Regions from separate parts of the Lactobacillus sp. ESL0785 genome, predicted to be linked through region 4. Evidence: predicted binding sites of a transcription regulator. Region 4 holds the regulator's gene; each other region holds the start of a gene.
The links. Region 4 encodes HrcA, which represses chaperone genes, less so after heat shock. Its sites were predicted from a motif close to TTAGCACTCNNNNNNNNNGAGTGCTAA; they were not measured.

Region 1: a site for HrcA is predicted at 1,340-1,366, ahead of OZY43_RS07795 (ATP-dependent Clp protease ATP-binding subunit). Genes of this name have one in related genera too.
Region 2: a site for HrcA is predicted at 1,485-1,511, ahead of OZY43_RS06860 (Hsp20/alpha crystallin family protein). Genes of this name have one in related genera too.
Region 3: a site for HrcA is predicted at 1,203-1,229, ahead of OZY43_RS02785 (ATP-dependent Clp protease ATP-binding subunit). Genes of this name have one in related genera too.

What each region holds. Positions count from the first base shown of each region.
Region 1 is NZ_CP113916.1:1,643,897-1,646,105, forward strand. It holds gene OZY43_RS07795 (ATP-dependent Clp protease ATP-binding subunit) at 1-1,303, opposite strand, end outside; gene OZY43_RS07800 (AAA family ATPase) at 1,500-2,209, opposite strand, start outside.
Region 2 is NZ_CP113916.1:1,428,913-1,431,121, reverse strand. It holds gene OZY43_RS06865 (C1 family peptidase) at 1-822, opposite strand, end outside; gene OZY43_RS06860 (Hsp20/alpha crystallin family protein) at 961-1,383, opposite strand; gene greA (transcription elongation factor GreA) at 1,593-2,054, shown strand; gene OZY43_RS06850 (MFS transporter) at 2,188-2,209, shown strand, end outside.
Region 3 is NZ_CP113916.1:558,287-560,495, forward strand. It holds gene OZY43_RS02785 (ATP-dependent Clp protease ATP-binding subunit) at 1-1,159, opposite strand, end outside; gene OZY43_RS02790 (hypothetical protein) at 1,388-1,570, shown strand; gene OZY43_RS02795 (phosphocarrier protein HPr) at 1,683-1,949, shown strand; gene ptsP (phosphoenolpyruvate--protein phosphotransferase) at 1,949-2,209, shown strand, end outside.
Region 4 is NZ_CP113916.1:992,393-994,601, forward strand. It holds gene dnaK (molecular chaperone DnaK) at 1-258, opposite strand, end outside; gene grpE (nucleotide exchange factor GrpE) at 276-866, opposite strand; gene hrcA (heat-inducible transcriptional repressor HrcA) at 879-1,928, opposite strand; gene ribF (riboflavin biosynthesis protein RibF) at 2,081-2,209, opposite strand, start outside.

The DNA of each region.
Region 1 (2,209 bases), 650 kb from region 4:
GACCAGTAAGCAAGAATGAACCCGTTGGCCGATCAGTATCCTTAAAGACCTGCTTACGCGCAATCGCATCGGTAATAATGTCAATTGCATTATCTTGATCGATGACAGCTTCCTTCAGGTGTTTAGCCAAATCAATATTGTGTTGGCCCTCGCTTGCATGTAATTCACTCATTGGGATCTTAGTTTTAGCTTCAATTAAAGCATAAATATCCTGATCCGTAACCCGCGGTGAAGCAACATCGTGAACGTGATCTTTTTTGTCTGTTAATTCCTTAATTTGCTTCTTTAAAGTGTCAGCCTTGGCATAATCTTCTTTTTCAGCAGCAGCCTTCTTTTCTTTTTCTAATTTAGCAATGCGCTCCTGCAAGCTAGCTTCGTCTTCAGGCACAGTATCCAAGCCTTTTTTAGCACCAGCTTCATCCATTAAATCAATTGCTTTATCCGGTAAATGCCGACCTTGAATATACCGTTGCGATAATTCAACTGCTAAACGCAATGCACTATCATCATATTTAACATGATGATAGTCCTCATATTTCTTTTTAAGTCCTTGTAAAATTTTAACTGTCACATCAGCTGATGGTTCTGGAACCTGGACTGGTTGGAACCGCCGTGCTAATGCAGCATCATTTTCAATTCTGCGGTATTCACCTGTTGTTGTTGCCCCAATTAAGTTCAGGTCACCACTTGCTAAGGCTGGTTTCAAGATATTAGCAGCATCCCCGCTGTTATTTTCAGAATCTGTTGAACCAGCGCCAACAATATTATGTAATTCATCAATAAACAAGATAATATTCGGGTCTTTTTTCGCTTGATCAATTACCTTCTTGAGCCGTTCTTCAAAACTACCACGTAAGCTAGAACCAGCAACCATATCATTAACATTAACTTCAATGATGTGCTTGTCTTTCATTTTGTCTGGAACATTGCCGCTTGCAATTCTTTGGGCTAAGCCTTCAACAATTGCTGTTTTACCAACACCAGCGGGACCAACAAGTACAGGATTATTCTTCTTACGCCGACTCAGAATTTCGATTACTTCCTGAATTTGTTCATCACGACCAATTACCGGATCATACTTATTATTCTTCGCTTGTTCGACCAAATCCACACCAATCGGCTTTTCTTTTTGAGCATTTGGCTGCACTGCTTGAGCCTGACCGTTAAAATTCTGCGGTGAAAAATTCATACTGCCAGAATAATGGATAGGAACTGCTCCATTATTATGATCATCCTGATTACCAAAGAAAGAACTGTTTAATTCGTTAAATAAATTGTCAAAATCATTATCAAAGTATGCCATTTATTAACACCCCTTATTGTAGTTTTTCGTCATCAATTAGCACTCTAATCATTCGAGTGCTAACTTGTTTACATCCCAAAGTATAGCAGGTTATCCACAAATAGCAAATTATTTAACTCATTTTTCCACAATTTACCTATTTTCTTTTAGTAAACAAAAAGCATTGATTTATCAATGCTTTGTATAGTATTTTAATTTACTTTTGGTATAGATGATAATGTGCTTGCAAATATTTAGCCGTTAAACTGCTGGTATTTTTCGAGATATCCACAGGTAACCCACAGGCAATAATTTGGCCACCTTGCTTACCACCACGTGGCCCCATGTCAATCATATAATCACTATTAGCCATAATATCTAGATCATGAGTAATTGTAATAATTGTTGCTTGTTTAGCTAATAATTTTTGAAAAACTCCTAATAAGTTGCGAACATCATATGGATGCAAGCCAACTGTTGGCTCATCAAAAACAAATAAACTCCCTGTCTGTCTGCGATGCAAATGACTAGTTAACTTTAAACGTTGCGCCTCACCACCAGATAGAGCTGGCGTTGATTCACCCAAATGCAAGTAGCCCAAGCTCATATCATGCAAAGTCACAATGGTTTTCTGAATTGCTGGTATTTTGGCAAATAATTCTTGCTCAAGAACCTCATCAACAGAAAAAGCCAGAACATCAGCAATACTTAAGCCATGCCACTTTACCCGTAATACGTCAGAATTATAGCGCTGCCCGCCACAAGTCGAACAAGTTTCTACCATATCAGGTAAATATTGAATATCTAGTGCGATTACTCCAGTACCACCACAAGCAGGACATGCACCTTCTTTATTATTATACGAAAAATGCGCTGCTCGATATTGCAGTTTTTTAGCTAACGGCTGCTTAGCAAATAACTTACGTA
Region 2 (2,209 bases), 440 kb from region 4:
TTTACCATATTCATGGTTAGGTGAATTGGTTAAAACAACATAATCATTTACATCAAGGTCACCCAGATATTTGTGCAAGAAAGTTTGCGGCGTTAACTCTTTATCTAAATAATATTTGCCATGATCATCGCGGAATTCAAGATCAAATTTCTTAGGTGGTTCGCCAACGGCAATAGCGGTCATACGGTAAATCTCACTCAAAAATTGTTCTTGAGCTTGAGCAACTTCATCGTCTTGACCAGCCTGCTTTAATTTACGTAAAACGAGGGCATCCTTACGCATCTTTTTACCAAGAGCCATTTGTAAACCATCAGTATTATTAGCGTTAAAACTTTCTGGCATGGCATAACTTGGTACCACACCATATTTTTGAACAAGTGCTGCGGCTAATTGCCAGTGTCCACCATCTTGACCAGCACTAGCAAGATATTTGCGAACTGTACGTGAATCTAGTGATTGGTCGGCAGTTGCGATGATATGGTTATAAAAAATGTTGGCCCGCTCAATTTTATCCCAGAAAAAATTATAACTTTGTGAAAAAGTAAAATCCTTAATCTGATACTTGCGGGCAAAATAATGCCGTAGAACATTCAATGCTGCAAATTCCCAGCAACGTCCTGAATGTTTCTGTGCTGTGACTTTACCGATATTTAATTCAGTTGAAAAGACACGGTTTAAATCGTTAGCAACTTGCTGGTCGTTATATGAAGCAGCAAAAATACCACTTTTTTGGGTTGCTCGGGCAATAACTTGATTTTTAGGTTCTTGATTGAAAGCAGCAGCATATTTTTCTAATTCTTGAGTTGTAAGTTGATGACTCATTGCGTAATTCTCCCTTTTTAATTTTTGTTTAATAAATATTTTATCCCAAAAGAAAAACGAGTTCAATAGCTGAACTCGTTTTAGAGAATTACTTGTATTGGCAACTTATCTGAGACTTCCTGCAAGTATAATAATAAGTTAATCGATTTGAATCGAGTTATCACTGGTCTTAGCAGTTTGCTTTGGCAGAGTGATAGTCAATACACCATTATCATACTTTGCATGAATCTCACTTGCAACTACATTTGGTAATCTAAAGCTGCGGGAAATGTGACCTACACTTCTTTCACGGTGGATAATGCTGCTATCTTTTGATAAATCTTTAAATGATTTTCTTGAGCCGGAAACGCTCAAAACCCCATTATTATAGTTTAAATTAATCTTTTCTTTATCCATGCCAGGCATATCAACCTTGACAACATAGTTCTTGTCGTTTTCAACAACATCAGCCTGCATTAATTTTGCCATTTCGTTATTATCAAAAAATTTCTGTGGAAGGTCAAACCAATCATTCATTGCGTCAAATAAGTCATTACGACGATTCGTTAAATCTTGTGCCATAGTAAAAACTTCCTTTCAAAAATTAAATTATTTGTAGAGAAGACTTTCATTTCTTCCTTACACTGATTATTATAGTAGGCATATTTGAAAAAATAAAATATTTAGCACTCTTAATTTTAGAGTGCTAATTTAGAGAAGAAAATGTTGCTGTTATCAGTGATTTTGCTTGTGGATAATTTTAGCAAAAAATATGAGGGAGACAATTAACGATGGTTTATTATCAAAAAATGACACCAAAAGGTTATCAGAAAATTAAGGATGAAATTGCACAATTGAAAAAAGAGCGCCCGCGGCGAATTAAAATTTTGCAGGAAGCACGAAGTATGGGTGATTTATCTGAGAATACCGAGTATACAGAGGCCAAACGTGATTTGGGTCATTTACAAAGTCGCTTGCGTTATCTTGATAAGCAATTAAAGTATGCGGAAATTGTTAAAAAGCAGGATGACGGCAAGGTCGACTTAGGCAACCGAGTGACATTGAAGTTTGCCGATGATGAGATAACTGAAGAATATCAGATTGTTGGCCGAATGGAAGCTGATTTGGCAAGAGGCAAGGTAGCGTTTGATTCTCCATTAGGACAAGCAATTATGAAAAAGCAGGTTGGAACTCAAGTCACGGTGGCAGCTCCTGCAGGTAATTATCAGGTAACAATTATTAAAATTGAATAATCAGTGAAGCAATATGCAAGTGCTGATAAATCCGCAAAAAATATTGCTTGTGCGCCAAAATAGTTAAATTTAGATATTCTCAATCTTTTGCAAGTGCTATCGTTAAATCTAAAATAAGAGAGGAGAATTATTTATGCTTAAATGGATTTTAGCGC
Region 3 (2,209 bases), 430 kb from region 4:
TTTTTTGATCTTTTACTTTGTTATACTTTTCAATTTGATCGCGATAATAAGCAGCTTTTTCGTAATCTTCGTTTTTAAGCGATTCTTGCTTTAGTTGCTGTGCCGCTGCAATCCGTTCTTTGATTTTATCCTTGTCAACGTAAGGAATGGTTAAGTTCATTCTTGAACCGGCTTCGTCAAGGAGATCGATGGCCTTGTCTGGTAAAAACCGGTCTTGGATATAACGCTCAGACAATTCTGCTGCTGCCTTGATTGCATCATCAGTATAATGAACATGGTGGTAGTCTTCATACCGCTTCTGAATACCCTTTAAAATACGGATCGTTTCGGCAACTGAAGGCTCTTTAACGTCAACTGGTTGAAACCGTCGGGCTAGAGCAGAATCTTTTTCAATTTCCCGATATTCTTTTAAGGTAGTTGCACCGACTAGTTGTAAATCACCGCGAGCTAAGGCTGGCTTAATGATATTACCGGCATCCATACCGCCTTCAGCATTACCTGCACCAACAATTTCGTGAATTTCATCAATGAATAAAATAATATCGTCATGCTGTTGTAATTCTTTAATTAATTGTTGCATCCGCTGCTCGAATTGGCCACGAATACCAGTACCTTGAACAAGTGAAACGACATTTAAAGAAATGATGCGTTTATCCTGTAGTTTAGCGGGGACAGAACCATCAACAATTTGTTGAGCTAAGCCTTCAACAACTGCTGTTTTACCTACACCGGCTTCACCAATTAATACCGGATTATTCTTAGTTCTTCTATTTAAAATCTCAATTACGCGGGCGATCTCCTTGTCACGGCCAATTACCGGATCAATCTTACCTTTTTTGGCTAGGGCTGTTAGGTCAGTACCATATTGGTCAAGTAAGCTGTGATTGCCGCCATGACCAGAACCGCCGTTACTCATCCGTGGTTGACCTTGACCGCCTTGACCAGCATTGTTAAACGCAGCGTTATTTCCGCCTAGATTATTAAATAAATCATCAAAGTCGCCGAAGAAACCATTGTTGTCATTATTCATATTAATATTTCCTTGTTGTTTAAGTTCTTGATAACATTGTCCACATAAATTAATTTCACGGCTTTGACCATTAACCTTTGCATAGAGGTGAATGGAAGCAGGCCGCTTTTGACAGTTTTGACAAAGCAATTATATTTACCGCCTTTCATTTCAAGTTTACTAAATTATATAATTAGCACTCTCAATAATCAAGTGCTAAAACTTAAAAACTTATTTTTTGTAAGCAACTGCGTAAGGGCTGCAATTTCAATTTTAGTAAATTTTGGATTATGATAAAAAGACTTAAAGAGAAACTTTAATGTAAGATTTTAATTTAAGTGGAATTTTTAACATAAATTTAAAAAGATGGTGAAATTATTGAATTATCAAAAAATTCTTGAACAACTTGTCAACGGTGAGCTTGAGCAGTATATTGTTGAACCTAAGGATGCCTTTGATTTTCAGGCAGCGTTGCGAGCTTTTGGTAAACGACAAAATATCACAGGTCGGGCTTTACGTGGTGGGAAAATTATTTATTCACAGTCAAAGTCTGAAAATTAATGATGTAAACTGTTACATTTATGTTGTCTAATTCACAAAAAAATGATAGTCTAATACTCGAATAGGTATTTACTACCGTTTTGATTTTTCAATATTAAAGGAGATAATTATAATGGAGAAACGCGATTTTCATGTTGTTGCAGAAACAGGTATTCATGCTCGTCCAGCCACACTTTTAGTACAGGCTGCTTCTAAGTTTGGTTCAGATATTAACTTGGAATATAACGGCAAGTCAGTTAATTTGAAGTCAATCATGGGCGTTATGTCACTTGGTGTCGGTAAGGGTGCAGATGTTACAATCACTGCTGATGGTGATGACGAAAAAGATGCAATCAGTGCTATTTCTGACACAATGAAAAAAGAGGGCTTAGCTGAATAATGACCAAGACTTTAAAAGGAATTGCTGCTAGTGACGGGATTGCTGTTGCTCCAGCCTATCTCTTGGTAGAACCAGATCTTTCTTTTACAAAGACTACTGTCAGTGATGCTGATAGTGAATTGGCTCGTTTTAAAAAGGCAATTGCGGCTTCAACTAAAGAAGTTGAGGCAATTCGTGATCGTGCCAAGAAGAGTTTAGGCGAGGATGAAGCTCAAGTTTTTGAAGCTCATTTAATGATTTTGAATGACCCTGAATTTACT
Region 4 (2,209 bases):
GGTATATGATTTATCACCAATCTTAACCTTGTAATCAGCTTCACCCATGTGCCGCTTAATTGAAATAACTGTATTCGGGTTAGTAATTGCTTGACGTTTAGCAACTTCACCAACTTGAATTTCACCATCTTTAAAAGCAACTACTGATGGTGTAGTCCGATTACCTTCTGGGTTAGTAATAATCTTTGGTTCTTTACCTTCAAGAACGGCAACTGCTGAGTTAGTAGTTCCGAGGTCAATTCCGATAACTTTTGACATTAATTAACATCCTTTCATTACTGTGCAACAACAACCATTGCTGGTCTTAATGTACGGTCTTTATATTGATATCCTTTTTGTAAAACTTGAACAACGTGGTCCTTTTGATCATCACTACTTGCAGCAACTGTTTGCACAGCCTGATGTAATGTCGGATCAAATTTAACACCTTCAGCCTCAATCTCACTAATTCCGTGATCTTTCATAGCCTTTACAAGTGCATCAAGGGTCATTTGTACACCCTTTTTTAATTGCTTAGAAACATCATCATCAGCCTTAGTGGCTAAAGCACGCTCTAAATTGTCCATTGCAGGCAAAACATCCTTAGCCAAAGATTGTGATTCATATTTAATTAATTGTGCCCGTTCTTTATTATAACGGTTTTGCATATTTTGCATTTCTGCTTGGCTGCGCAAATATTTATCTTCAAAATCTTTACTATCAGCTTGCGCCTTAGTTAATTCTTCTTGAAGTTTTTGCTCAGGTGATTGTTCTTCTTTTTTAGAAGCAGCACTTGCCTTTTGTGGTTCAGCTTTTTCTTTTGACTTTTTGGTAGTCGCTTCTTCTTGATCTAAATCTTTTTCACTGGGAAAATCTTCCTTACTCACGGCTAACCTCCTTTATTTAAATCGACCATAATATTCAAGCAACTTTTTGGCTAGCTCATTTCTAAAGTATTCAAGCAAACCAATCACTTGTGAATATGGCATATTAGTCGGTCCCAGCAAGGCAATTACACCTTTACCATGAGAACCAACACTATATTCTGCAGTCAACAAACTATAATCTTTCAACAGTTCATTGGGCAATTCTGATCCTAAACTAACGCGAACCGGAAACCTGCCATTTTCAGACGCATTACCATAGTCAACCAGATTAGAAATTAAATCGTCATGATCAACTAATTCATACAATGAACGTAAATTAGTAACATCATTAGTTGAAGTATTATTAAGTAAATTAATCTGGCCATCAACATACATTTGTTCACTAGCAGCATCATTAATAACGTCTTCCACCAAGTCAATAAATTCACTAGCATGCTTGTTACTAGCATTTTGACCTAATGACTGCTTGAGCAAATCCGGCGTAATTTGATTTAAGCTTTTGCCAACCAATTCATCATTGATCATGCGTACCGCTTTTTCAATTTCATCACCATGCACGTTATGTGGCAAATTATAAACTTGATTCTGAATATTACCGTCACTTGTAACTAAGATTGCCATCACCTGCCTGCTAAACAGGGGAACAATGCGAAAGCCCGTTACCGTAACATTGCGACTCTCCGGTCCCTCAGCAAATGCTGTATAATTAGTCAAATCTGATAAAATTTTAGCAGCTTCCTGTACAATTTCATTAACTTGATGAAAAGGTCGATCAAGTTTGTTGATGATTTTATTATAAACAGATTCTGGTATTTGCAGCGGTTCTACCAAATTATCAAGGTAGTAACGATAGCCATCACTTGAAGGAACACGACCACTAGAAGAATGCGTCTTCTCAATCAACCCCTGATCTTCTAACACAGCCATTTCGTTACGAATAGTTGCACTTGATACTTTAATTGGTAGCTGGTTCATTACAGTCTTTGAGCCCACAGGATCATGTGTCTGCGTAAAATCATTAATAATGGTTTTTAAAATAAGTTCTTGACGCTCGGTCAACATAAATATCGCCCTCACTTTTAGCACTCTCATATCTTTTGTGCTAACAATTATTATGATACTAGGTTTTAGCAGAATGTCAAGCCGAGTGCTAACAAATATTTACATTTTTTGAAAATAAAAAGTCCCACCTACTTTTAGTGTAGAGAAGAACTTTATTTATTAGCAAAATAAGCCTTAATTTCAGCTTTATCTTGCATCATTTGCTTTTTTAATCCAGCAAGATCTGCAAACTTAATTTCACCACGTGTATACTTATACCACTTAATAATCATCTTTTGATC